2 regions of the Viridibacillus sp. FSL E2-0187 genome follow, and region 2 is predicted to be linked to the other one. Evidence: a T-box and tRNA genes for the amino acid it is inferred to sense, from the RefSeq annotation. Region 2 holds a T-box; the other holds one or more tRNA genes.
The links. The T-box of region 2 lies ahead of metG (methionine--tRNA ligase). A T-box ahead of a tRNA ligase gene usually reads a tRNA of that ligase, here a tRNA-Met.
Positions count from the first base shown of each region.

Region 1 (15,072 bases), on a different contig from region 2:
TAGCTCCCCAAATATCATTAATTATATGTGCTCCTGCTAAAACAGCTTGTCTTGCTACTTCTGCTTTATATGTATCAATTGAGATTAATACATGTACCTCTTTACGAAGCTCTTTAATAATAGGTATAACACGAGATAATTCTTCTTTGACTGAGATTTGAGTATGTCCAGGGCGAGTTGATTCGCCGCCGATATCAATAATCTTTGCACCATCAGCGACCATTTGCTTTGCTTGAGCTACCGCTGCTTCTAAATCATTATATTTTCCGCCATCTGAAAAAGAGTCTGGTGTTACATTTAATATCCCCATCACAAATGTCTCTTTATGGAAGTCGAGTATATGCCCGTCGATAGTTAATGGTGTTGTGTAATTGTCTAGGTTCATCAAGATCTCCCTTTCACATCATTTATGCTTTTAACATACTGCTCATGAAGAGCTTTGTAAACCGGCCCGTTATTTCCTAGGAAATTTTTACCTTGTAAAGAACGGATTGGGATAAGCTCTTGAATAGAAGTTGTTATAAAGCATTCATCCGCTTGTTCTAACTGCTCTCGAGTATAGAATCCTTCTAAAACAGTAATTTGCTGCATCACTTGCCCTCGCGTAACGCCTGGTAAAATACCTGTTTCAATAGAAGGTGTGTATACCTTACCATCCGTCACCCAAAAAATATTTGACGTAATACCTTCCGCTACAAAGCCATCTCCATTCACAAAAAAACCTTCCAACTCTGCTAAAGATGGTACTTCAAATCGAGCTATTACATTATTCGCATAATGATGGGATTTATGGCGGATTGATTGCTCCGGTGAATTGCGTTCTGTATTCAACCATACCGCTGATTTCTCTTCCCCTCTCACCATTTTAGGTAAAGGCTTACGGAATACAATAACAGTCGGTTCAGTATAACTTGTTGGTTTTAATCCAATATCATGCACCCCCGCCGAAACATTCAAACGAAAATAACCATCTTCTCCATCACAACGTTTATCCAACTCACGAATAACTGCTAACAATTCATCAAAGCTATAAGGTAAAATGATATGGTAATCATCTAATGCTCGTTGCAGCCTTTTACAATGATCTTCCCATAGAAATACATCCCCGTCATACGTACGAAATGTTTCAAAAAATCCTAATCCATACAAAAAGCCGTGATCAAATGGCGAAATCCTTAAATCCTCACTCTGCACATACTCCCCGTTCATCCAACACCACATTAGTTACCACTTCCTTCAGTAACCTCGCAATAGCACTCAATAAAGTTCTTTAATATCTTCTTACCATCCTCTGTCATAATCGATTCCGGATGGTACTGAACACCTTCAATCGGATAATCCTTATGACGAATCCCCATAATCTCACCTTCTGCTGTCGACGAAGTAATTTCTAGGCAGTCAGGTAAAGTTTCACGTTCAACAATTAATGAATGATAACGCGTTGCTTGAAACGGATTTGGTAGCCCTCTATTTACACCTTTACTATCATGCTGTACAGGCGACGTTTTACCATGCATTAATCGTTTTGCACGAATAACCTTCCCACCAAATACTTGAGCAATCGCTTGATGCCCTAAACAGACACCAAAAATCGGAATGCTCCCCGCAAAATGAGCAATGATTTCTAAACTTCTACCAGCTTCATTTGGACTACAAGGTCCAGGAGAGATGACAATCATAGCAGGCGAAAGTTTTTCAATCTCCTGCACTGTTAGCTCATCATTTCTTTTCACAATAAGCTCTTGTCCAAATTCACCAAAATATTGCACAAGATTATAGGTAAATGAATCGTAGTTATCAATCATTAAAATCATACGTTACACTCCTCCGCCATCGCCTTCGCTTGCCATAAAGCTTTTGCCTTGTTTAGCGATTCAATATATTCATTTGCAGGAATAGAATCTATCACGATACCTGCACCCGCTTGTATATATGCCACCTCTTCTTTAATAAAAGCCGTACGGATGACGATGTTAAGTTCTAAATCACCATTGTATCCTAACCAACCGATTGACCCTGTGTATAATCCCCGACGAACCGTTTCCAGCTCCTCAATAATTTCCATCGTACGAATTTTAGGTGCACCTGTTATTGTGCCACCAGGGAATAGCGCTCTTACAACATCTGCATTTGAACAATTTTCGTCTACAATGCCTCTTACATTTGAAACAATATGCATAACGTGCGAATATCTCTCAATCACCATAAACTCATTTACTTCAACGCTTCCATATTTTGAGACACGACCTAAATCATTACGCTCTAGATCAACGAGCATAACATGTTCAGCGCGCTCCTTTTCATTATCAATTAATTCCTGTGCCAATCGTTCATCTTCAACGAAATCCTTCCCTCTCGGACGAGTCCCAGCTATCGGTCGAGTTGAAAGCTCCCGCCCTTTTTTCTTCACAAGTAATTCAGGAGAACCTGAAACAACTGCAAATTCAGGGGAATGGATAAATGCCATATACGGAGAAGGATTAAACGAACGTAGCGCCTCATACATTTGCATAGGTTCTGCACCAAGCTCTTTTGCTTGTCTAACAGAAAGATTCACTTGGAACACATCACCTTGCGCAATATAATTTTGCACTTTATGGACAGCCTCTTCAAAAACATCTGACGATAGTGATACTTGTAGCTTTGTTACATCATGCACAACATCAGTAGCAGCTCCCTCCGCAAACATCTGCGATTTCAGACCACTTTCTACAGCATGTTGCCAATCGCGCGCACGTTGTTCAAGATTTACATTGCTAGATGATAGCTTCATCAAATGAACTTGTTCCTCTACTACATCAAATACAGCCCATTCATCAAATAGATAAAAATATAAATCAGGTATTTGCAGATCATCCTCTGCTAGATTTGGTAGGTTCTCTATTTTTCGTGCATAATCATATGAGATAAATCCTGCTGCACCACCCTGAAAATCCGGAAAATCTACATTAGCAGGCAATTTATATTCTGCTATTAAATCTTCCAACAAATGCAGCGATTCCCCTACCCGTGTCTCTTCTTGTCCATCACGCCAAGAAATAAGTATTCCATCATCTGTCGAACGTACTACAGCCATTGGGTTCCACCCTGCCACTGACTGCTGCCCACCGCGGCCACTCTCTAATAGCAAATGATATTGCTCACTTTTTACAAGTTCCTTAAACGCATAAAAGAATGACTGCTTGTCCATCGAAAAAGATGGGTAATTGATTAACGATAAGCTCAAGAACTCTTCCTCCAATTAATTAAATCTATATTTTAATTTCACAAATTTTGTTTTTAAAATTGCACCAACATCTAACAGTATATGAAAATGAAAGTCAGAGAGCAAAGTTCTAGAGAAAATTTAGACAAAAATAAAAAAACGGAGCACATAAATGCCCCGCTTAGAATTTAATGAAGTTGAATTAGTCGTCAAAGTGGTAAAGTGGCGTACTTAAGTATCTTTCACCATTCGATGGAAGAATAGCTAAAACGTTTTTACCTTTGCCAAGACGTTTTGCTGTTTCGATTGCTGCGAAAATAGCTGCACCAGAAGAAATACCACCTAATACGCCTTCTTCTTTAGCAATTTTACGCGCTGTATCAAATGCAGCGTCATTTTCTACCGGGAAGATCGAAGTATAGATTTCCGTATTCAACACTTTAGGAACAAAACCTGCTCCGATCCCTTGAATTTTATGAGGTCCCGGTTGTGCCCCAGCCAAAACTTGAGAATCTTTTGGTTCTACTGCGATAATTTCAATTTCAGAATATCTTTCTTTTAATACTTCTCCTACACCTGTAATTGTACCACCAGTACCAACACCCGCAATAAATGCATCAAGATTTAAACCATCAAATGCTTCAACTATTTCTGGACCAGTTGTTAAACGGTGAACTTCAGCGTTTGAAGGATTTTCAAATTGTTGAGGAACAAACCAGCCATTTTGTTCAGAAAGCTCATTCGCCTTTGCAATTGCACCTTTCATCCCTTCAGCGCCAGGTGTTAAAACAAGATCCGCTCCGTAAGCACGTAGTAAATTGCGACGTTCCATACTCATTGTATCAGGCATTACTAACACCGCTTTGTATCCTTTAGCAGCTGCTACCATTGCAAGACCAATACCAGTATTACCACTTGTCGGCTCAATTAATGTGCTTCCTTCTTTTAACTTACCCGCTTTTTCAGCAGCTTCAATCATCGCTAAAGCAATACGATCTTTAACACTACTGCCCGGGTTAAAGTATTCTAGTTTAACGTAAACATTACCGTCATTTGGCCCTGTAACATTATTCAATTTCACGATTGGTGTTTTACCAATTAAATCTGTTACTGAATTAACTAATCTACTCATCTTTTACTCACTCCTAATTCCTAGTAATTTTATAGGTTTTAAATTATCTTAATTTTACAACCTATTGGTTATGTTTGTCAAACAAAAAACTATTTACTCTACTAAAAATATAAACTATATTCCTAAGTAACAAATCCCACCCAATAAACCCTAAAGATTATTCCTTATAGACGTGTATATTCATTCCACTCATGTAAAATAAAAAAGACTACTCTACAATTAGTATGTGTAGAGTAGTCTAGATATCATTATTTTAAAAGTCTTTAACATGTATCAATATGTCTTCACAATATAAATGTTTAGGCATTTAATTAAGATACAGACTAACTTAAATTACATTCTTCAGAATAGATTTACTAACATTTTAAGAATTAATTTCTGTTATGAATCCTTCTAATTCTTCTTTTGAGTATTGGTACTTTTCTTGACAGAAGTGACAATGCGCCTCTGCTTTTCCATCTTCTTCGATCATATCACGAATTTCTTTTTCGCCTAAACTAATGATCGCCGCACCAAAACGCTCTTTGGAACAGTTACATTCAAATTTCACCGGTAATGTATCTAGCATTTGAACATTATCTTCACCTAACACAGCTTTTAAGATTTCTTCAGGAGTTAACCCTTTTTGAATCATTTTAGAAACCGGTTCGATTTTCGATAATTGATTTTCAATTTGCGTAATCGTTTCATCATCTACACCAGGTAACAGTTGTATGATAAATCCACCAGCCGCCAGAATAGAATCATCTGTATTTACTAATACACCAAGACCTACTGATGAAGGTACCTGTTCAGATGTAGCAAAATAATATGTGAAGTCTTCTGCAATTTCCCCAGAAACAATCGGCACTTGTCCAGAGAAGAAATCACGTAAGCCTAAGTCTTTTACAACTGTTAATGCTCCCTCGGTACCAACAGCACGGCGAACATCCAGTTTTCCTTGTGGGTTCAAATCAAATTCTACATGCGGATTTGTAACATAACCACGAACTTCACCTTTTGCATTCGCATCTACGATCATCGAACCAATTGGTCCATTACCTTCAACTTTAACAGTGATTTTATCTTCACCTTTTAACATAGCACCCATCATCACTGATGCAGTCATTGTACGACCAAGTGCCGCAGAAGTTGTAGGCCAAGTATCATGACGACGTTGCGCTTCCCCAACCGTTTCAGTAGTACTCACCGCAAATGCACGTACACTATTATTAAATCCTAATGCTCTTACTAAATAATCTCCCACTCTAATATTCCTCTTTTCTTATTGATTTCTCTTATATATTATACGCAATCCCTTTAAAGTTAAAAACGGATCAACAATATCGATAATTGTGGATTCTTTCGCAATTAATGAAGCAAGTCCACCAGTTGCAATTACAAGCGGTTCCTTCTTACTCTGCATCTTTATTCGACTAACGATACCTTCTACTTGTCCAACATAACCATAAACGATACCGGATTGCATAGCAGATACCGTATTCTTTCCAATAACATTACCCGGTCGCATAATTTCAACACGCGGCAATTTAGAAGCCCGTGCAAATAACGCTTCTGTAGAAATATTAATTCCCGGTGCAATCGCCCCACCCATATAGTCACCTTTATCATTCAAATAACAATAGGTTGTTGCCGTACCGAAATCCACAATAATCAGTGGCGATTCATACTCATGAAGTGCAGCTACAGCATTCACGATACGATCAGCACCAACTTCTCTAGGATTTTCATATTTGATATTCAGACCCGTCTTCACACCTGGCCCAACAATCAAAGGCTCTAGCGAAAAATACTTTCGACACATTGCCTCTAATGAAAACATTATCGGAGGCACTACTGAGGAAATAATAATACCATCTATATCATCAAAAGATAAATCTACATGTGTAAATAACGATTTAACCTGCATTGCATATTCATCTTCTGTCTTATGCGGGTCAGTCTCCATACGCCAATGATGCATAAGTTTGTCATCATTAAATATACCAAGGGAAATATTTGTATTCCCTGTATCCATTACTAAAATCATCGAACCTAGCCTCACTTACATACAGTTTTCTGAAAGAATCATACCATATATAGAACTAATAAAAGAAGCCGATTGCCTTATGCGAGAGCAAAGGTCAATCAGCTTCTAATTTAATAGCTATTATTTTCGTTCTTCTTGAATACCATCATTTGATGTTCCATCCTGCTTTTCAGTAGGTAGGTCACTTGACGTTGGATCAGCAGTTCCAAACACATCAAGCTTTTCTTCTTTAACTAAAGTTACATTTTTAGATTCATTACTTTCAATTACTAGATCAGCCTTTTTACCATTACTTTGGTTATAAGGTCTGTCTGGCAATGTTCCGTGCTCTTTTAGATGTTGAATCTGTTCTGCATCTAATGTTTCAACTTCAAGTAAAGTTGTAGCAATTAAATTTAGAAGATCACGATTTTCAGTAAGAATACGTTTTGTACGGTCATATTGCTCTTTTACCATGCTTTGCATCTCTTGATCAATTTCGTAAGCAATTTTATCTGAATAGTTTTGTTCAGAATTGATATCTCGACCTAAGAAGACGTTGCCTCCTTGGCTTGAACCAAATTGCAATTGACCAAGTTTATCACTCATACCGTATTCAGTAACCATTGAGCGAATAATACTAGTTACACGTTGGAAGTCATTATGAGCTCCTGTTGAAACTTCACCAAAGACGATATCTTCAGCTACACGTCCACCAAGTAAACCTGCTACTTTATCAAGAAGTTCCGGTTTTGTCATGAAGTAACGATCTTCTTTTGGAAGCATTACAGCGTAACCGCCAGCTTGACCACGAGGTACAATTGTTACTTTATGAACTTTTTCAGCTTCATCTAATATTAATCCAATAACAACGTGTCCTGCTTCATGGTATGCAACAATATTACGTTCTTTTTGTGAAATGACACGACTCGTTTTAGCAACACCAGCAATTACACGGTCAGTTGCTTCATCGATATCTCCCATGTCAATTTTCTTCTTATTCGTACGAGCAGCGACAAGCGCAGCTTCGTTTAATAAGTTTTCTAAATCCGCACCAGAGAATCCCGGTGTACGTTGAGCAATTGCTTTTAAGTCCACTGATTCATCTAAAGGTTTTTTACGAGCGTGTACTTTAAGAACAGCTTCACGACCTTTTACATCTGGGCGCCCAACAGTAATTTGACGGTCAAAACGACCTGGACGTAATAATGCAGGATCTAGAATGTCCGGACGGTTCGTTGCAGCGACGATAATAATACCTTCGTTTTCACCGAAACCATCCATTTCAACAAGTAATTGGTTTAATGTTTGTTCGCGTTCATCATGACCGCCACCTAAGCCTGCGCCACGTTGGCGACCAACTGCATCAATTTCATCGATGAATATGATACATGGTGCGTTTTTCTTCGCGTTTTCGAATAAATCACGAACACGTGAAGCCCCCACACCAACAAACATTTCAACGAAGTCAGAACCACTAATAGAGAAGAATGGTACACCAGCTTCACCGGCTACCGCACGTGCTAGTAAAGTTTTACCAGTACCAGGAGGTCCTACAAGTAGAATCCCTTTCGGAATACGCGCTCCAATATCATTGAATTTAGTAGGATCTTTTAAGAAGTCCACTACTTCAACAAGCTCTTGTTTTTCTTCGTCGGCACCAGCTACATCTGTAAAACGAACTTTTTTCTTCTGATCGTCATACAGCTTAGCTTTACTTTTCCCGAAGCTCATTACACGATTACCGCCACCTTGTGCCTGATTCAATAAGAAGAAGAACAGGATAAAGATGATGATGAATGGAATAATCCCAGTAAAGAACTGAATCCATCCGCTCGTTTCAGGAGCAGGTAAAAAGTTGATTTTCGAGTTGTTTTTTGCCGCAGCATCAATTTTATCCATTACTGCTTGGTTATCACGAGGTACATTTGTTACAAAAGATTCACCTTTTTTGTAACCCTCTAATTCACCTTTAACGACATAAACCAATTTGTCAGGCTGTAACTCCGCACGGGTTACTTTGCCTTTATCTAGTGCTGTTATAAACTCGTGATACTGTATTTCTTTCGTCGGTTGGTTCGAGTTATTAAACGTACCAAAAATCCCGATGATCACGAGGAAAATTAATAAATATAATATGGTGTATCGAAATATTCGATTCATCCCCAGCCTCCTCACAAGGTAAACAGAAAAACTATAGTAAATCTTAACATATGAACATTAAGGCGTACAACGAAAAGCATTTGCAAAAAGAAGTTTCAATGTAAAATTGTCAAAATTTTAACATTGTTATTAAAATGAATAAACTTCTTTCTTTAGCACCCCAATGTATGGTAAGTTACGGTATTTTTCTGCGTAATCTAATCCATATCCTACAACAAATGCATCTGGTACTTCAAAACCTACAAAATCAGCTTTTAAGTCTACTTTGCGACCAGTTGGTTTGTCTAATAATGTAACGATTTTAATTGATTTTGCTTTGCGATATTTGAAAAGGTCTACTAAGTAGCTTAGCGTTAGACCACTATCAATAATATCTTCTACAATTAAAATGTCGCGACCTTCAACACTTGTGTTTAAGTCTTTAACGATTTTCACTTCACCAGAAGATACAGTAGCATTACCGTAACTAGTTACATCCATAAAATCTACTTCAACGTAAGTGTCGATTCGTTTCATTAAGTCAGCCATGAATGGCATTGCACCCTTTAGTACACCAATCATTAAAGGAAACTTCTCTTGATATTCCTCCGTTAAGGATTCCCCAATCTCACGAATTTTAATTTGTAAATCTTCCTCTGAAATTAATACTTTTTCGATGTCTTTTTGAAGCATCTTAGTTCCTCCTTGATTGTATATAGACACTACAAAGTTTGTTGATCTACGATGAAGAACGCATCATCAGTAGATCGTTCGCAATAAGAAAAACAATTACCTATACGAAGACCAGGAAGTGCAATGACCTCATCTTCTTGCGTAACAATAACTGGCCATTCATCTCTAAGTGCCATTGGTACCTTCTCGTCAATAAAAATACGAGATATGCGCTTATGCTGATTCAAACCAAGTAAATTGATGCGGTCTCCATTCATTCTCGTTCGGACATATAACGGCAATGACAGCAGTTCAATTTGAAAAAAATACGTCTTTGCGGACGGGGTAGTATCAGATGGCCTTTCATCAGATAGCTTTCCTATGTATACACGCAAATTGTTCGTCAAATTCGTCCATGCATTAAGCGTAACCATTAAAGGCGACTTTTCTACACTTAAAATTTGTTTTTTCTTGATAATTAGCTCATCATATTGACGAATTGCTACAACACCTTTTGGTAAATGCAAAATTGCATTTCCAGCCGTCGATGAAGTCTGTTCGAGAATAGAGTTCCACAGTGTATAACTTTGTACAATGGTTGTATCTTTATATAGATATTTTAATAGTAGTAGAATGATTCTTCTTTGTAAAGCGAGTGGCTTATTTTGGAATGCTTTTATGCAAATTCTCCATGAATCTTCATCTATTTTAGCCACAACTTCATGAAAAGCATCGTGCGCTAAACTTTGCAATAAATCTTCATCTGCTTGTGCCTTCTCGGTATACTGACGAACTGCATCAGCAACACGTGGATTTTCACCTTCTAATAACGGCACAACATGATGGCGAATTCGATTACGTGTATAAGAATCCTTTTTGTTACTAGAATCTTCTCGATAAGCCTGTTCATTTCGTTGTAAATAAGTATGAATGTCATTCTTTGTGACTGCTAAAAATGGACGTATTAGATGCCCGTTTGCAAATGGACGCTCTCTTTTAATACCCGTTAGACCAGAAGCACTTGTGCCTCTTGTAAGCGCCATTATGACACTTTCTACTTGATCATCTGCATGATGAGCAACAACAAGATGCGTACTTGAACTTTCTAACATGATTTTCTCGAAATAATTATAACGCTCTCTACGGCATATAGCCTGTAGATTCCCTTTCTCATGTTGTAAAATTTCAGGAATAGGTATGTCAATAGCATAAACAGGAATCTCTCGTTCTTGGCAAAAAGCTTCAACAAATCGACGATCCCCCTCAGCATCTTCCCCACGCAACATATGATTCACATGAATTGCTGCAACAGAGACACCCAGACGGTCTTTCTCTTTATACAAAAAATGCAGAAGTGCCATTGAATCAGCACCTCCCGAACAAGCTACGAGAAGACGGTCACCTTCATTACATAAATGATACTGTTTCATGTATTGATAAGCTTTTTGTTCGAGTTGTTCCATCTTCTCACCTCATTCACTATCTTACCATTCTTTGCTCAGAAATAGCCGCCGAAGATGGTTTAAATAAAGACCAATTCGATATTTTGTGTTCAATGCGGATTGCGACGAGTGTACAATCATCATTCGGTACATCCGGACCTCGAAACGCACGAACAATAGATGCACACATTTCCTCAGCTGGACAATTCTCTAGCTCGCGTAAATGGCGAATCAGTTTACTTTCTTGCTCTTCCCAAGGCTTATTTTCAAAGAACAGACCATCAGTACACATAAAAATAATATCTCCTGCCTTTAGCGACACTTGATCTGCTTCTACTGAAAAGGATGTTAAAAATCCTACTGGCTCACTCTTACTCTCTAGTCGAATACACTTTTCCCCTCGTACTAAATAAGTTGCCATACTTCCTGCTTTCCAAGACCATAAGGTTCCTACTTGTAAATCAACAAGCGCAAAATCCATTGTCGCGTACATATCACTATCATTTTTCAAAGACATGACATAATGCAATGTATGCATCGCTGTTTCGGGTGCCATTTGATGATGCATGCATTCACGCATTAATCGAATGAGACGTCTGCTCTCCTGATGCGCCTTTTTACTATGTCCCATTCCGTCTGATAACATAACGGCCGTAAGCCCTTGATGAAGTGGAAAAACGGCGTGTGAATCACCAGAGTAAATCGTATTCTGCTTCGAAGACGTATATACATCATAAGACATATGGAAACGAACCGAAGATTGGAAGGTCATCTGTAAATGTGGATACGGACTGTCCTTCATAGCAGTTCGCGCGATTTCAAACGGCTCATTAAACACACTTTGTAGAATAGGTAATACTAAGCGTTCTGCTAATGTTTGATCTGTTTCCCACATAGCCTTTTTCTCTGGTAAACAGCAAACAATTTTTCGATTACCTGCCTCATTTGATAAAATATCTACTTGAAAATGTTCGATACCAGCAAGCTTTAGCTCTTCTGATAGCTCGTCCTCTTTATGTTGAAAAGACACTGCTTCTCCCGTCATATCATTCATCACCATATCGATATGCTGACACATATCTCTCAATTGCAAAGCAATCATCTTACGGCCGTGGTAAAACTGACCACTAAGTTGTTTTTTCGAAACTTTTTCCTCAAGCGCTGACAAAAATGGAGCGGACTTCACACATTTATAACGAATCTTCTCATCAAGCTGTAGCCTTGTAGCTGCATTTGCAGTAGCACTTGCATCAAGCCATCTCTGCGTTAGGTCTGGCATCTCACTTTTACTATTGCTCCAACACTTGTCATACTTAAAACAAGATTGGCAAACTGCGAGCGGCTGCTCTTGCCTCTCTTCCGCTACATGTTTATTCACATTCCCAAAACGGTCATGTACAAGCTCTTTCATAAAATCTACGAAGTGATGAAAATCTTCAAGCTTTGTATTGAGCCTTTCCGTTAACCACTTCTGCCTTTCTAAAAGTACTTCATCCCTATTTGGATATAGTTGATTTTGCCAATACAAAACCCATTTCTGTGGGAAGATAAAAAATAGTAATGTAGCAAATGCAATAGACATAAAAAATGTGTAATCAAGTGGTAGTGTCGCATCATACAATGCAAAAAAGACGCTAGCCATTATGCCACCTGTGGCAATCCAAAACCTACCAACATTTTTACAAACTCCTGCAAATAACCCTGTTACCGCGTAAACCGCCATCATTCCACTAAAAGATAATTGAGATAAACTAAGTATCATACCGGTTAGTACTGCAACAGCCGTCGCTAATGTGACACCACCAACTAATGCTGATACAAGTATGAGTAAATGCATGGCAATACGCGATACTGATAAGAAGCTAAGTACAACACCATCCATAGCCGTTAATACCACAGCGCCTACGATCAATGCTGCACCGAGTCGCTCAAAAGACCATTTGGCCGTCATTAACTGATGCATCGGTAAGAAAATGAGACCCAAAAAAAGTGTCATAAAGATAGCTAGTACACCTTCATATCCGACGTATAGCCATACAAGAATTGGAGGATGCCCACTGTACGAAATATATTGCCAAACTATTTGAACCGTCAAAATACTAAATCCGACTATTACAGGAAGTGGCAATCGTTTAAAAGGGGTTTTTAAAAGGAGTAATAAAAACAACAATTCCAATACATGAATTGTTGTTTGCCCGAAACCTAATGTAAGACTTCCACATAATCCCCCTACTAATGTCCAACTCATCCACCTTGGATATCTAGTAAATGCAATTGCTGCAATTGGTAGGAAGAATGGTACCGTTGCTTCAAATAACACGGCTTGAGATAAGTAAAAGGAACAAAATAAAAACAAAACAGATAGCCATATTCGGTATTTTCTCTTAGCTACACTTGCCCATGTATTCTTAATTGCTTGATTTTGCGCTATTCCTTCATGCCACATCTTCATAAAACAACCTCCTCCTGAACATTGCCATCATTATAGACTGAATATTCCAGAAAGTTTGTCTTTTTGTGTTTTCATGAAAAAAAACTTTTCGACGAGAAATTGCTTTTTTTAAGAAAATATTTTCATAAAACAGCTTGACACTTACATACTTTATCTTGTATTATTTATTATGTTGTTTAGAACGGCGGCGTAGCTCAGCTGGCTAGAGCGTACGGTTCATACCCGTGAGGTCGGGGGTTCGATCCCCTCTGCCGCCATAATTTTTTTCATTTAGGCCATCTGTGCCAATATTTTTTTGGCCCCTTGGTCAAGCGGTTAAGACACCGCCCTTTCACGGCGGTAACACGGGTTCGAATCCCGTAGGGGTCATCATAATAAGCAACTTTCTTATCATAAGAAAGTTGCTTTTTTGTTTGTCAAATTAAGTACGATATATAAATATAAGTGGCAAATCATCTGCAGAGGTGTCGTTATTGGCGAATTTTAGTTTGTTCGTATTGCATTTAATAGTACAATTCGTCAGGTATAAACAATAAAAAAGCAATCCACGAAGTACTTGGATTGCTCAAAAATCTATTTCACACTTTTTCTACGATTAAAATAGCCAGCAAGTTACCCTCTTCTTGCGCCACGGCCACCACGTTTAGATTCTGTAGCGCGTTTTAATGTTGCAAGACGATCTTCACTGTCTTTTAAGAAACGTGCCATTTTCTGTTCAAAATTTTCCTTCGGTTGATGACGATTATCATTGCGATCATTTGAACGATTATTATGACGTGGGCGCTGAGGACGCTCTGGTCGTTCTGCTTGAGGTTTTGCTTTTCGAATAGACAAACCAATTTTGCCATCCGCTTCGACATTCATTACTTTAACCTCAACCATTTCTCCAACTTTCAAATGTTCGTTGATGTCTTTTACATAATTGTCTGCAACCTCACTAATGTGCACCAGACCTGTTGAGCCATTTGGCAGCTCTACGAATGCTCCAAAATTTGTGATACCTGTTATCTTACCTTGTACCTTGCTGCCTACTTCAATTGACATAAAAAAAATGCTCCTCCTTATTAAATAAAGCGACTTTGTAAGTCATGTAATCAATTTATGAATCTTAAAAAAAGGTTAGATTCTCACTTCTAATTATAGCCAACAAAAAAAGAGTGTCAATAAGACTACTCTTTCGATTTCCCATTTTTCTCATCTTTTTCAGTATTTTCTGGAATTGAGAAAATGATTTCACCTTTTTCAGAAAGGAAAAGTTCTTTACGTGCTAGTTTGGCGATATAATTATCGTCATTTAGCTTCGAAATTTGAATTTCCAATTCCTCTTGTTGGTCTTGGGCGTCTGAAAGTTTTTGGGTTAGCTCGATTTTTTTTTGTTCTTTAATAGCGAGCGTCTTCTTTTGATTTATTAATGTAAATATTAGGGACCCCATAACGAGAACAAACGCGATTGCGAAAAGCGCCAGTCTTCGATAAAGACGTATTTTCATGGCTCTTTTTTTCTTTTCCTGCCGTTCTATGGACTCGATGTATTCTCGACGAATGGCAGCAACTGAATTTTCCCCACTAGCTTTTTTGTTACGATTATTCATCCTCGTTATCCCTCCCCAATTAATAATACTTCTAGCTTCTTAGTTGTTATTGTATGTGTATTCTCCATTATAGCGAATTTACCCTTTTTTTTTAAGTCTTAACTGTTTAGTTTTTTTAACCAATGGCCTAAATGGTAACAGCAGGAGCCTTACAACACGCATTAGGGCGCGGATTATCCACCTTATGATCGAAACGAAAAAATTAAAAATCAACCATAATGGCCTAAGCAAAATGATGTATATTAGACGACCTCCAAAGCGAAATACCGATTGGAAGTATAATTGATAACAATAAAAACCTGCGAGCTGTGCTATTGGATCAACAATACGCCATTCACCAGCTCGCACTTTAAATAGTAAATAAAAACTAGCTATACCGAGTATAAGCCAAGTTATCAACTCTAACGCAATATAGCCTTTTCTTCTG
Region 1 covers NZ_JBBOVG010000002.1:271,939-287,010, reverse strand. Annotated here, with positions in the region: gene folP (dihydropteroate synthase) at 1-385, opposite strand, end outside; gene pabC (aminodeoxychorismate lyase) at 385-1,221, opposite strand; gene pabA (aminodeoxychorismate/anthranilate synthase component II) at 1,221-1,814, opposite strand; gene MHH85_RS20520 (anthranilate synthase component I family protein) at 1,811-3,190, opposite strand; gene cysK (cysteine synthase A) at 3,408-4,337, opposite strand; gene hslO (Hsp33 family molecular chaperone HslO) at 4,702-5,583, opposite strand; gene MHH85_RS20505 (type III pantothenate kinase) at 5,602-6,366, opposite strand; gene ftsH (ATP-dependent zinc metalloprotease FtsH) at 6,487-8,508, opposite strand; gene hpt (hypoxanthine phosphoribosyltransferase) at 8,638-9,180, opposite strand; gene tilS (tRNA lysidine(34) synthetase TilS) at 9,210-10,622, opposite strand; gene MHH85_RS20485 (SpoIIE family protein phosphatase) at 10,639-13,053, opposite strand; tRNA gene MHH85_RS20480 (tRNA-Met) at 13,237-13,310, shown strand; tRNA gene MHH85_RS20475 (tRNA-Glu) at 13,351-13,422, shown strand; gene MHH85_RS20470 (S1 domain-containing RNA-binding protein) at 13,666-14,097, opposite strand; gene MHH85_RS20465 (FtsB family cell division protein) at 14,223-14,645, opposite strand; gene yabQ (spore cortex biosynthesis protein YabQ) at 14,724-15,072, opposite strand, start outside.
Region 1: it encodes a tRNA-Met, which carries the amino acid that the T-box ahead of metG (methionine--tRNA ligase) is inferred to sense. The anticodon was not compared.

Region 2 (15,072 bases):
AGCCTCATCAAGAATTAGAATATCCGCATCTTCTAAAATGGCTCTTGCAATTGCTAGCAGTTGGCGCTGACCTTGACTTAAATTCGTTCCACCTGACTTAATTTCCGTTTGATATTGAAGTGGTAAGTATTTTATAAACGAATGCGCATATGCCACTTTCGCTGCTTGAATGACTTCATCGTCAGATGCATCAAGACGCCCATAGCGGATGTTCTCCATGATTGTTCCTGAAAACAAATACGTATCTTGCAATACAACGCCAACCTTTTCACGCACATTGGCAATTTTATACGAACGAATATCTTCGTTATCAAGTACTATTTCTCCTTGATCAATATCATAAAATCTTGTCAACAAATTAATAATCGTTGTCTTCCCTGACCCTGTAGGACCCACAAGCGCAATTGTCTCACCTGCTTTTGCTTGAAAGGAAATATTCTTTAAGACTGGCTTGCCTGTATCATATGAAAAAGTAACATTTCGGAATGCAACATCCCCTTTAAGCTGTTCTTTTTCGATTGCATTTTGCCCATCAATACGTTCTGGTTTTTCATCCATAATCTCAAACACTCGTTCTGCACCTGCAATGGCAGATTGAAATGTATTCAACAAATTGGATAACTGATTAATTGGACGGAAAAATTGACGTGTATACGTTACAAATGCAGCTATAACGCCTATTGACGTATGACCACTTACCGCCATCAGTGCCCCTGTCCCAATCACTAACCCTAAACCAAGATTGTTCATAAAGTTATTAATGGGTCCAAGAAAGCCAGAAGTAATTTCAGCTTTCATAGCGGATGTTCTCAAACTTTCATTGACCTTTGCAAAATGTGTCGTCGTCATTTTTTCTTGACCAAACAAAGTAATTACTTCAGAGCCAGTTATAGTCTCTTCGATATAGCCGTTTAATGTTCCTAGATCCCGTTGTCTCTCAGAATAGTTAACACTACTCCTTTTAATAATTTGTTTCGATACAAATACGATTAGCGGAATAATGGTTAAAGTGACCACTGCTAACTGCCAGCTTAGTATGAACATTGCAACGCTCGTACCAATCAATGTTAAAATTGATGAGACAATTTGAACGACACTTTGGCTCAACGCAACATTTAAATTATCAATGTCATTTGTTACGCGACTCATTAAATCCCCTTGTGACCTTTTATCAAAGAAACGTAGTGATAGCGAATGCAACTTTTCAAATAAATCTAATCTTAACTTTTGAATTGTTTTTAATGCTGCATTGATCATGACATACGTTTGAAGCCAAGTGAAAATTGACGTTAGTACATATACACCTGCCAAAACAAATAACATTTGAGCAGTGCCACTTAAATCTTTTGGAATAATATAATCATCCACTATTATTCCGATTAGAAGAGGCCCTGCTAAGCTTAAAACAGTTGTTAATATAACGAGGAAAATTGCCCCAATGAGTTGCAATCGTTGCTGTTTCACATAATCCCAAATTCGCTTTAACGTTTGTTTTTGATTTTTCGGTTTCACAACAGGTCCACGAAAATGTGGTCCACGTTCTAATCCATTACGGGGTTGGTTAGGCTGTTCTTTACTCACTTAACACCCCTCCTTTTTCTACTTGGGTATCGTAGATTTCTTGGTAGATTGTATTATTTTCAAGCAATTCTTCATGAGTTCCCATACCAACAATCGCTCCGTCTTCCATTACTAAAATCTTATCGGCATTCATTATAGAGGAAATTTTAGAAGCCACGATAAAAGTTGTCGTGTTTTGATAATCTGTTGCAATAGCTTGCTGTATATTCTTTTCTGAAATACTATCTACCGCAGAAGTAGTATCATCTAATATAAGGATGGATGGTTTTCTGATAAGTGCTCTTGCTAAAGCAAGCCGCTGTCTTTGGCCACCTGATAAGTTCGTTGCACCTTGAGTTAAATTGTGCTGTAAATCTTCTTTTAATTTCTCAACAAACTCCATTGCACTGGCAGCATCAAGTGCTTTATACATATCTTTTTCCAAACTTTTTTGATTTCCATATTGTAAATTTTCTTTTATTGATCCCGAAAACAGCGTTGCTTTTTGTGGTGTAAATCCGATATTTTCTCTAAGCGTTTCTAAATCATATTGCTTTAGCGGAATATCATCTATGAAGATTTGTCCTTCATCTACATCAAAAAGTCTTGGAATCATTTTCACAAGTGTTGACTTCCCACTTCCTGTTGTACCAATAATGCCTATAAAATCTCCTGAGTGTGCAGTAAATGAAATATTTTTCAACACTTGCTCACCATTTTTACTATAGCTAAAACTGACATTTTCAAACGTAACTGCTCCATTGACTTCTTCTAACTTAATAGGATCGGCCGCATTTTGAACGTCAATTGGTGTTGCAAGTATTTGGTGTACTCGATTTGCAGAAGGGAAAGCGCGAGCAATTTGCATTAACACCATACTACTTGAAATTAGACCATTCATAATAATCGTTAAATAGTTGATAAAAGCTAAAATAACACCAACTTGTAGTGTGCCATTATCAACCTTTATCGCACCAAACCAGAGCGCCGCTATGATCCCCATATTAATGACAAACATCGTCAAAGGCATCAAAACTGCTACGACTTGGTCCGCAGTAATTGTTCGCTTTGTTAATTGATCATTTACATCCGTAAATTGTTCAATTTGATGGCGTTTTCGATTAAATGCTTTAATCACACGGATTCCAGCTAAATTTTCCTGCAATTTCGTATTCACCGCATCTATCGCTTGCTGCACTTTACCAAACATAGCACCTGATAACTTCGTGAAAAAGTAGATACAGATTATCAAGACAGGCACTACTACGAGTAGTACTGGAAATAGCTCTCTAGCAGTCATAAACACTATGACAATACTTCCGACAAATAATAAGGGACCACGTACAAAAATTTTCAAAGTCATCATTAAAGCACGTTGTAGGGCCTCTACGTCACTTGTCATTATCGTAATAAGCTTACCAGTCCCAAATGAGTCTCTATTACTACTCGAAAAATAAGTAATTGTATCATATAAATCCTTTCTAATATCCGTTGCAAAATGGACAGCTGTCTTAGCACTAAAGATGGAACAACCTACTCCACCAACAAGCCCGACTAATGCACTGACAATCATTAGAATGCCCATTTTCACTACATATGTATGATCTTGATTAGCAATACCTGTATCGATAATATGTTGCATAATAGTCGGTTGAATTAAGTCCATCGTTACTTCAACTACCATCAATAACGGCCCTAAAATGGCCAACCATTTATACGGTTTTAAAAACAGTAAAATTTTTTTAACAGCTTGCATAGTCTTCCTCCAATTTTGTAAATTAGATAATTATAACATATTATTTGATGCGCCCTCATTCATCAGCTGATTTTATTCGAAATATACTTGCTTTTCCAAGAATATTGTTTTATACTTCTTTTCAACATATAGAAACACGCGTTGATGAGGAAAAGTAAAATATATTAAGTTGTCTAGAGAGCTTCTGTTGGTGGAAATGAAGTGAACTTAACTATTTGAAAATGACCTCTGAGCTTCGTACCGAACGATTTATTTAGTAGGCTACGACGAGAAAGGCACTCGTTATAACAGCAACAGTATCCCTTATTGGCGTACTGATGAAGGCAAATGGTGCAAGCTATTTGTAAATGAAGGTGGTAACACGGGTATATATCCTCGTCCTGATCAATTAATTTTGATTAGGGCGAGGTTTTTTATTTTAGGAGGGATTTTTTTAAATGAGTATTGTTATTGGCGGAGCTTGGCCGTATGCGAACGGATCATTACATTTAGGACATATTGCTGCATTATTACCAGGAGATATTTTAGCTAGATATTATCGATTAAAGAAAGAAAATGTTCTTTATGTATCCGGTAGCGACTGTAACGGAACGCCTATTTCTATCAGAGCAAATCAAGAAGGTGTTACTGTAAAGGAGATTGCAGATCGATATCACGAAGAATTTACAGCTTGTTTTAACAAACTAGGTTTTACTTACGATTTATATACACGTACGGATGCTGAACACCATCATCAAACTGTTAAGAATATCTTCTTGGAGCTACTAGATAACGGCTTTTTATATAAAAAAACAATTGAACAAACGTATTGTGAACATGACAAGCAGTTTTTGCCAGACCGTTTTGTCGAAGGTATATGTCCAGTATGCGGTAGTAAGGCACGCGGGGATCAATGTGATCATTGCTCAACAATATTAGATCCTCTCGATTTAATTGATCGGCGATGTAAAATATGTGGCAATCACCCTACTGTGAAAGAAACTGAGCATTTTTACTTTGCACTAAGTAAGATGCAAAACGCATTAGAACACTATGTACAAAATGCAAAGAAACAAAAAGCATGGCGCCAAAATGCAATCGATTTATCCGAACGTTACTTAGCAGAAGGCATACCTGATAGAGCCGTTACGAGAGATTTACCAAACGGCATCGATGTACCAGTAGACGGTTTTGACGGTAAGAAAATATATGTTTGGATTGAAGCTGTATCAGGGTATTACACTGCTACATTAGAATGGGCCCAACAGCATCAGAAAAACGTTCAAGATTTCTGGAATAGCGACACAATCTCTTATTACGTACATGGAAAAGATAATATCCCTTTCCATACAATCATTTGGCCTGCTATTTTAACGGGTCTAAATAGCCCTGCCCTACCTACACATATTGTTTCAAATGAATACTTAACACTAGAGAAACGGAAACTCTCCACTAGTTTAAACTGGGCAGTATGGGTACCCTATATTATTGAAAAATACGATGCAGATACAATTCGATATTTCTTGACGATCAATGCACCAGAAAATCGCGACACAGACTTTTCTTGGCGTGAGTTTATTTATAGTCATAATAGCGAGCTCTTAGGTGCATACGGAAATTTCGTTAATAGGACATTAAAATTTATCGAAAAATCATTCGATAAACAAATTCCTAATGGCATATTAAATACTTCAATCAAACTTCAAACGCAAAAACTCTATGATGAAGTAGCTATAGCGATTGAACAAGGGCATTTTAAAGCACCACTTGAAGAAATCTTTTCTTACATCCGTTCAGCCAATAAATACTTTGACGAGCAACAACCATGGCTACAAGTAAAAGATGATGAAGTTGGTTGTGCGAACACTCTTGCAACATGCGTCTATATCATTTCAAATTTATCACAATTACTAGAACCCTTTATTCCGTTCTCGACAAAGAAAATTCGTGACATGCTTGGAATTTCTGATGTTTCGTGGCATGAATTAGTGGAATTACCAACATCCATTCAATATGTAGAACCATTGTTTGAGCGATTGGACATTGCGCTAATCGATGAAGAATATCAACATCTCATCAGTCAAAGTAACGCTGTAAAATAAACAAAAAAGCTTTCGGCAAATGGTTGATCCATTCGACGAAAGCTTTCACACTGAAAATCCTTAAGACTCTTCTTTTTGTACCTTGCCATACTTACCTCCACCACCAACTTCTATTAACAACTTCCCTTTGCGGGATTGATCAATATATCGAACTAATTTTTCTGGTACCACTGCTGCTAATTCTTTATAAGTTGCTTTATGCAAAATATTCATTTCTGTCCCAACTGCAAGAAGTAAGCGGTCTAGTGATTTCGGTCCGAGTCCTGGTATGAAATCTAGCGGAACTTGATGAATATAAGGCGGTCTAGGTCGCTCGCTCTCTTCACTTTCAGAAAGCTCTTTTATTCTAGTGGCTACTCCTTTAATGATATTACGTTTGTGACATATTGGGCATTCAGATAAACCCTCATCCACTTTTGCAGCACAGCCACCACAAACTGTTTGATGGTATTTACCTAGCAAAGGATTTAAACCATAATTAGCGATTACAGCTCGTCCGTCTTTTTCTTGAAGCGCTTTTTGTAATTCAGTAAAACTTGCATGTTCAAGTCTCATTTTTTGATATTCTCTTGCAATTTTGCCGACAGAATGGGCATCTGAATTCGTCAAGAAGGTATATTGCTCTAACTCTTTTATCCCTCTCACCATATACGTATCGGAGCTTAATCCAAGCTCAATGCCGTCTATCATAGATGGATCAAACACCTCCCTTAAACTAGATAATACACCTTTACCGTATAAGCTTTTAAAAGGAGTAAACACATGAGCAGGAATAAATAAACCTCCAAGTGAACGGACTTTCTGTTGAAGTGTTATACCATCACAATAAACTCGTTGAGAACTTAAATTGATATTCTTTACATAGCCACTCATCCACATCGAAAAAGTTTTCATAATTTCAATAGTTGGAAAATAAGCAAGGACATGAATTGGGCCACGGCAATGCTCATCGTAAATCTCAATTTCAGAACCAAGTATCAAGGTAGATTGTCCGAACTGTAATCCTCCATCAGCAATCTCCGTCATCTCTTCCTCTTGTATCATTTCTTCAATTTCTTCAATAACCTCTGGAGATTGGCAATCTATAATACCTATTAGATCGATACCCTTTCGTTCACTAGCAGCTTCTAAAATACGTCGTAAAGTTAATCTTTTACTACCAGTAATTTTTACAGGTCTACCACTTTTGGTACGACCAATATGAATATGTAAATCTGCGTAAAATTCCTTCATTTTTTCACCACCTTCATAATTAATTTTTTCAATTTGAAATTAAAAGAATATGATGGATCACTATATTGAGTTAACCATATGGTTCACTTTTCCCCGAAGTATTATACCTAAACGAGTTGAAGCAATTAGACATACTCTAATCATCGTAATATCAGTTTATATACTATCTAGTAAATGCACCATTGTTCGCCACACTATGGAAAATAAAAAAGACAGTAAAAAACCCGACTCTCATAAGAGAGTCGGGCTTTTCTACTACTAGTTCAAATTAAGCTTTTTGAACGTTAGCAGCTTGAGCGCCACGTGCGCCTTGCTCAACGTCAAAAGTAACTTTTTGACCTTCGTCTAAAGATTTGAATCCTTCACTTTGGATTGCTGAGAAGTGTACGAATACGTCATCTCCGTTTTCGCGTTCGATAAATCCAAATCCTTTTTCTGCGTTAAACCATTTTACTGTACCTTGTTCCATTATTGTTGCCTCCTAGTGTGATATCCACACATTGTATTACTATCCTTGTCCAAAGTGATGGTCCAGACGACAAGTCAAACTTATACTGCCCTTTGCACCGAACAAAAATAACTAACTTCATAATACCATGCACTTACGAGATATGCAAGTGTTGTAACGAATAAAAAACAAAAGAACAGAATTCCACATTACACTTTTTCTTTCAAATAGCTCAAAAACCTTGTCAAATAGGGCTTTTCATTCAAATTCAAAATATGATAATATTTAGAAAATAATTTAAAAAATGTATTTTCTATAAATATTTTCACAATATTTAATTTATTTGAAATGAAGATCTTACCCTTCTATTTAATGACGCCTAATTTGAAAACTTTTGCGAATATTTTGGATCATCTTAAGTTCTTTCAATCTTAGTATATCCATTTTTTATTTATTCAACCTCTTTTAACATTTTTTCAATATTAATAATGCGCTCATTCATTTCTGTTATCATTTTTTGTTGAACTTGTAGATTTTCACGTTCTATTTGTAGCCTCTCATCGGCACGTCTGTTGTACTTTTTGATTGTATAGATGACGAACATCATTACAATAATCGCTATTAATATTGGCATAAATACTGATAGAAAATTAAATATCAAAAAAATGGATTCTCCTAATCCAGTGTCAAAAACCATACTCATTTCATCATTCCCCTTTTTCCTTTTTATTTTTAAATGTAAGTGTAGGTACTACTGACTTAATCATTTGCTCGTTAATGTCTAACTGGAAAGGTATTAGTTCGTAAAACTTCATTGCCTTACCATTTTCAGAGATCTCCATATAACTTGCAATTAAGCCTACTTCCTCTAACTTTTGTAAATGTAAGTACAGTAGAGGCCTACTAATGCCTAAATCTCTTGCTAGCTGGCTAACGTATTGCTTTTCTTCTGAAAGTACAGCGATAATTTTCAATCGATGCGGGTTAGACAAAGCTTCCAAAAACTTTAGTAATTCATCACCGTTATTTATATTTTTCATATGTAAGTATTTTATGACAGGTAAAATCCAAAATCAACCTTAATTAGAAATTAAAAATAAAAACCTCAAAAAGAAAAACTTTCACCCTTTTTGAGGTTCTACTATTATAACTTACGTTTTTCTTTAATTAGTCGTTGAAATTCACTTTCAAGTTCCTTTGTAGGTTCTATACTAAGTCGCCCTAACACTTCAGATATCTTTAAATTTAAGATTAATAATTCATTTTCCTTGTTATCAGGTGCTTTCGTTTTCTTTGTTTGCACTCTTTCTTTTAAAGGCCCTTCAAATAATTGAAGTTTTCCCTTTTCAATTTTCAACTGTCTCGTTGAAATATTTTCTACAAAACGTCGATCATGAGATACGAAAATGATTGTTCCTTCGTATTCTTTTAAGAGCGATTCAAATGCTTCGACTGCATCTATATCTAGGAAATTAGTCGGTTCATCTAATATCAACGTATTTACATCGCTAACGAAAATTTTAGCAAGCGCTACTTTTACACGCTCACCGCCACTGAGTACCCCTACTTTTTTATATACATCATCTCTATAAAAATGAAGTCTTGCCAATACGGTTCTAATAAATGTCTCATCTTGTATTGATAGTTCGCTGACATTTTCTAAAATAGTTTTTTCAACATTTAACACGTTCAAGTTTTGACTAAAATAACCGACTTTCACTGCAGGTGAAATGGTAATACCTTTTTCTTGATCAACAATTTTCTTTAACAAAGTCGTTTTCCCACTACCATTATTACCGGTAATAGCAACCTTTTCTCCTCCGCGTATTTGAAAACTGCTTTTTTGCCAAAGTAATCTGTCTCCTACACGACCTTCAACATCTTCAACTCTTATTATGATTTTCCCCTTCACTGTTTCAGCGTTTGGTAAATCCATTTTTATCGCAACTGGATTTTTTACTTTCTCCACTTTTTCTAATTGCTCTAATCTCGTCTCTATTGCTTTCGCTGTTTTTTGTAATTTCTTTTGTTTTTTCGCAAAATACGGTTTTGTTTTGGATGCTTCCAATTTACTCACTGATTTTGGTACTTTTGCTGCTCTCGCTGCTTTCTTTTCTTTTAAAACTAAGGCTTCCTCTAACTGTTTTTTCCTAGTTGTATACTTTTCGTAGGAAGCTTCTTGCTGTTTTTTCTCAATTTTCTTTTGCTCAGTATAGTCAGAATAATTCCCTCTATATTCTTTTAATCCGCCGTCTTCGAGCTCCCAAATTTTCGTGCAAACCGCATCTAAAAATGCACGGTCATGGGATACGCTAAGTAATGCGCCACCTCTTCTTAATAATTCTCCTTCAAGCCATTCCACATGATGCGTGTCTAAATGAGTTGTTGGTTCATCAGTTATTAATAGACGGGCACTCTTTGTTAGTGCGCCTTGTATATATGCCTTTGTGACTTCCCCACCACTCTTTGCGGATGTCGATTCCTTTAACTGTGGTACAAGTTCTAACGGACTATAGGCTTTCACATATCCGCTTTCGGGTTCTTTCAATCCCGCTAACACTTCAAGCAATGTCGTTTTTCCAGAACCATTTTTACCGATTAAACCAATGCGGTCATGGTCATTTATTTGTAATTTTTCTATATTAAAAACTTCTCTATCCTTAATTGAATACTGCAGTCCATTTGCTTCTAATAACATCATAAAAAATATCTCCCCTCATGTATCGGGGCAAAAAAAATGCCCCCTATTACAATCAGAATAGGAGGCATGGGTGCACAGCAAAAAGAGACTTCTCTTTATTGTCCAACACATGAATAACAATCCTATTCTGAAAACACTGGAATGAAGGCATTTTGAAAAAAACAGAGTATTTCATCTGATTTAAAATACGATTCATTCTTAGCGTTCGAAAAAATAGGATTAGTACTTCATGTAATTGGGTCACCCTTTCGTTTTTTAGTTATATTCACTATACAAAATTTAGCTTATATTGTCTATTCTAAGTTACTAGAAATAATCGATAAAACTTGGTACCACATTTGGTAAAATCGCTTCAAGTAAGGTAACAGATGCAGTATCACCTTTTAATCTTTCTATACTATGCAAATACGTTGGACGCTTATACCCTAAGAACATCGTGACAAACGTTTGAATCGTCATTTGTACAGTATTTGACTCAAGCTCATTACTTACCTTTTCGACCGTTACTTCTCCTGATTGAACAGTAATTTCAAAGGTTCCATGATTCCATTCTAGGAGGGTGTCCGTTAAAGCTAATCGAATGTGGAAGTTCGATCTTGCAAAAGGAAAAGGCTCAAGAAACTTTTGGACATCAATAATTCTTGCCATGAAGTACGGGGAGACATTTTGCTTGATTTCACTATCTTCCATTAAGAAAGCTATCGCATCATTGCCAGAAGTTTTGCCATAGACATGGTAAATCATCGAGCGATGGGCGTGTACAAAGTTCCATAATGCTTTACGAGCAACTTCCTTCAAATATACAAGCTCATCAATATAAAAATCCTCTTCCATAATGCGATAGAACATATAGCCAAGCGCTAAACCGTCATCATCATAATACACGGCAGCTTGTAATTTCGTATCGCTACCTTCAAACTTCTCTTCCCAATACGATTCTTGAAATTTCTCATTCCAAGCTATAGCATTTCGTTTCATCGCACCATGCGTATTCCGAGCATACCTGTTGTATACATCACGTAGATCTGAAAAGTCATCCTTCATACGTCTAACTTGCCCAGGAATATTTCTATAAAAAGGTAGTTGAGTATCTTTCACTTGATATTCTAGGATGTCGCTCATAATTTCAAATCCCTTTTTACGATAATAAGGAATTGAATAAGGGAATAGGTAGGCTATATAACGCCCTTCTTTACGCATCCTTTTCATGCTCTCAACCATTAGTGTATGCATCAAACCATGGCTTGAGTATTCCGGATAAGTACCAACTGCTGTCATGCCACTCATATCATAAATTGTTCCATGAATATTCACTTGAAACGGCAAATTTAATACTTGTGCGACAAGTTGCTCTCGGTCAAACCAACCAAGTGCTAGTCCCTCATCGAACTGTTTACTTTTCGCATTTACAAATAATCGATCCTTATTAATAGATAAGGAAATTTGAAACACATAGTTTAATAATTCAATCGACTGACCAATCTCGGATTGAGGAATTTCCCGCATTACTAAATCTTTGGATCTTCCCATTTTAAAGCCCCCTTATCTCTTAATTCTTATTAAAAATATAACCAAGTTTTCTTCATTTTGTACTAATTTTCACATTATATTATGTTAAACTAGGAAAAATCCTTGAAGGAGGAATTTTTTTGAAATCCAAACAGATTATTGCTTTCTTGATTTTCATTTGTTTTATGACCTTACCTAATCATTCTTCTGCTACTAAATGGGCATATTCACTCGTTACTTGGGATGGCTACGTTTATGAAGTAACGAATGAACTTGTCACTGAAATAGAGAAAGAAATTGGTCATGTCACGAGTTATTCAGATATGGAATCGCTTGGTGGGAACTTTTCGAATACTTATAAAAAAGGAACAAAGTACTTCTCTATTAAAGGTATCAGTACAAAGCAAGCAATTGCTGTTCAAGTAAAGGATGACCAGTTTTTGAAGGCGTTAATGAGGCATGAACAACAGTCCACTGTACTCAACACGTTACAGAACAAGCTCTTTTTCCCTTTCGCTGCTGGAATTATTATTTTGATTTTGATGACCATCGTTATTATAAAACGCTTCAAATAAAAATGCCAAGAGCTACACATTGTAGTCTTGGCATTTCATTTATTTGGTTAAATATCCTAAAGGAACTGAAGAATATGTTTTTCCCTTGTTCTTTACTCGTATCCATAGGAAAATTGAATATACTAATAATATGAAAAAGATGATATATGCTGATGTGATAGAGCTTTCGACATTTCCCATAAAGTTAAAAAAGTTATTTAAGCCGTGGAACAACATCGTAATGATAATCGACTGCCCATCCATTACAAGCAATGCTAACACTAATCCTACAACAAGGGCATACAAAATTTGAATAATCGTATCTTCAACTGATTGACCACCTAATAACTGTAGTGAGTGTGTCACACCGAAAAGAATACTTGAAATCCATACCGCTATAAAAGTACCTTTTGCAGATAAAATTCGCAACATCATTCCTCTAAAAACCGTTTCTTCGATAAAAGCGACGATTAATAACTGCATAAGGAACATAGCAATTAGGTTAGGAACAGATTCAAAATTTAAACCGTTGGTGCTAAATAGAATGATACACAATACGAGAATAAGTGGAACATATAGCAGTAGACTTTCTTTATTAAGATGAACTTTCACAAAGAAGTATTGACGCCATTTCTTTTTGAAAGCTATATATAGGAAAAGAATGATTGCTAATGGAACCAGCATAACAAATTGTAAATATGGACTAGTGGGTTCGGTAATGGTTACAAAGGCGCCATTTACCGTATAGAAGAACATTAAAAGCAATTCCAAACCAACAATTTTAAAGACGATTTTTTTATTCATATAGGTATTCCCTTCTCGGCTAAATTTCCTAAATCCATTCATCTTATGATAGTAGATTGCCTGAGTATACGCTTCTAAGACGAACCTTCTAGATTTCCTTAATTCAACATTTACTATATTTGTTTTTCATTTCTTATACATTTAGTAATCAACTATTCTCTTTTTAAATCTACTCTATTCAATAATAAATACGTACATGCCCATAAAACGATGGAAACAATCAATAACCAGCCAAAAGAAGCAAGAGCTTGCTCGCTATATACTCTTTCGAAGAAATCAAACAAGTTGCTGCGAATAAAAGGTAATGAGGTTGCTAAAATCAATACCACTATGACACTAATTGGCCCTACTAATCCCCATTTGTAATACAATGCTCCACTCAGCATTGCTGCGCTACTAACTAAAATTCCTACACAGAAATCGACCCACATATTAGTAACAATTAATGAGTGATTCGTAAAAACGCTACTCCAACTAAAGATATTAAAGTGTTCGATGCTAAACGAAGTTAATATTTGATTTACAGAGACTAAAATGATGATGTTAATAAGCGCCATCACAATAACATTTTGAACACGACTCAAAATACTTGCTGTCATAAACTCGCCCCGTGTTAAACCAAAATGGATACAATAATTAAAATTTTTACCTATTAATACATAGCTAGAGATTGCCATAAAAATGTAAATTGCCACACTGTTTGTAAATTGTGTTGTAAAATCATTTACAGTTACTGTAAGAACAAGACTAAGTGTTAGAAATAATAATAAGAATCCCCAGAAGATACTTTGTGTTTTTATGTTTCTTACTTCCAATATACTTTTAGCTGAAAGTATCCGATTCATAGTATTTGTTCCCCTTTCTCAGTTACATGAACAATAATGTCCTGCATATTCAACGCATTTCTCTTACAGTTTTCTGGCATTACATGTTCTTTTTCCGATTGATCGAAGACAATAATTTCTCCATTCCCCATAAAATGCTTTTCTTCCAAAATGGTGAATTTATTTTTTATTTCCTCGATTTCTTTAGTCGGACCTGTAATCGCATAAACTTTCTCTTTCAGCTCATCCGTTTGGATATCTAAAAGTAGTCTGCCTTTATTAATAACGTATACTTTTTGAAATAAGGAACTTACTTCGTCAATTAAGTGCGTAGAGAAAATAATTGTGCGCGGTACCTCTATATAATCATTAAGAAGATATTGATAAAATTTCTTTCGTGCATTCGCATCCATACCGATGTAAGGCTCATCGAAAATAGTTATTTCACATCGACTTGAAATACCTACCATCACGCCAACTGCGGATTCCATCCCTTTTGAAAGTTCCTTAATTTTCTTCGTACGATCTAAATCGAATAGTTCTAAAAGAGAGTCAGCCACTTCCTGATTCCAGTTCGGATAAAAATTCCTACATAACTTAAGTAACTGAGAAATTTTTATATCAACAGGGAAGTTATTACCTTCTTGAATAAAACATACCTTCGCTAATACTTTTTGGTTATTAAACGGTTTTTGATCATTTACATATACTTGCCCTGAAGTCGACGACCACTCTCCAGCGATGATTTTCATAAGTGATGTTTTGCCAGAACCATTTTTACCTAAAAATCCAACAATTTGATTTTCTTCGAAATCAAAATTTAAATTATCTAAAATCGTGTGATTTTTTATTTTCTTAGAGACATTTTTCATTTGAATAACAGTCATGTTCATACCCCCTGGTTATCAATAAGTTTCTTTACCTCATCAACCGAAATCCCTAGACGTCTCGCTTCTTCTAATAATGGCTTTAAAAAAACATGGGTAAATTCATTCTTCCGTTGTTGTAAAATTTTGCTGGTAGCTCCTTCTTTTACAAACATACCTATTCCCCTTCGCTTATATAAAATCTCATCCTCAACTAGTATATTTAACCCTTTCCTCGCGGTCGCTGGGTTTATCTGATAAAATTCCGCAATTTCATTTGTGGAAGGTACTTGCTGCCCCTCCAGTATATTGTTATTCAATATTTCATTTGAAATAATCTCTGCTACTTGTTGAAAAATTGGTACTTCACTATTTACATCTAATTTCAAAGTATCTCCCCCTCTTGTGAGTTGAATTTAGTTAGTTGGTTAGTTACTTGTGTAACTAACTATATAACAACATGAAATTAATGTCAATAAATAAATTTAATGTAAATGGATAATTTATTATCAACTAACAACAAAGTCAATTACACAATCAGTAAGCTCCATATAATGGTTGGGTTAAAAATAGATAAATAAAAATTTGTAGATACTGACATGTAAGAAGCAATTGAAAGAAAGCTCGAAGTCGTTAATCATCAAACAGCTGCTCATTAGGCTACAGATTGTGCTGAATAAAAAAAAGTCCGAAGAGAAATTGCCTATTCTCTACGGACTTTTAATTTGCCTTATTC
Region 2 covers NZ_JBBOVG010000001.1:1,122,611-1,137,682, reverse strand. Annotated here, with positions in the region: gene MHH85_RS05545 (ABC transporter ATP-binding protein) at 1-1,581, opposite strand, end outside; gene MHH85_RS05540 (ABC transporter ATP-binding protein) at 1,574-3,316, opposite strand; T-box leader at 3,449-3,702, shown strand; gene metG (methionine--tRNA ligase) at 3,754-5,397, shown strand; gene MHH85_RS05530 (endonuclease Q family protein) at 5,458-6,630, opposite strand; gene cspC (cold shock protein CspC) at 6,899-7,099, opposite strand; gene MHH85_RS05520 (hypothetical protein) at 7,530-7,781, opposite strand; gene MHH85_RS05515 (ArsR/SmtB family transcription factor) at 7,786-8,118, opposite strand; gene MHH85_RS05510 (Vga family ABC-F type ribosomal protection protein) at 8,223-9,779, opposite strand; gene MHH85_RS05505 (GNAT family N-acetyltransferase) at 10,086-11,309, opposite strand; gene MHH85_RS05500 (hypothetical protein) at 11,429-11,863, shown strand; gene MHH85_RS05495 (CPBP family intramembrane glutamic endopeptidase) at 11,903-12,646, opposite strand; gene MHH85_RS05490 (hypothetical protein) at 12,799-13,491, opposite strand; gene MHH85_RS05485 (ABC transporter ATP-binding protein) at 13,488-14,357, opposite strand; gene MHH85_RS05480 (GntR family transcriptional regulator) at 14,360-14,725, opposite strand; gene MHH85_RS05475 (polysaccharide deacetylase family protein) at 15,057-15,072, opposite strand, start outside.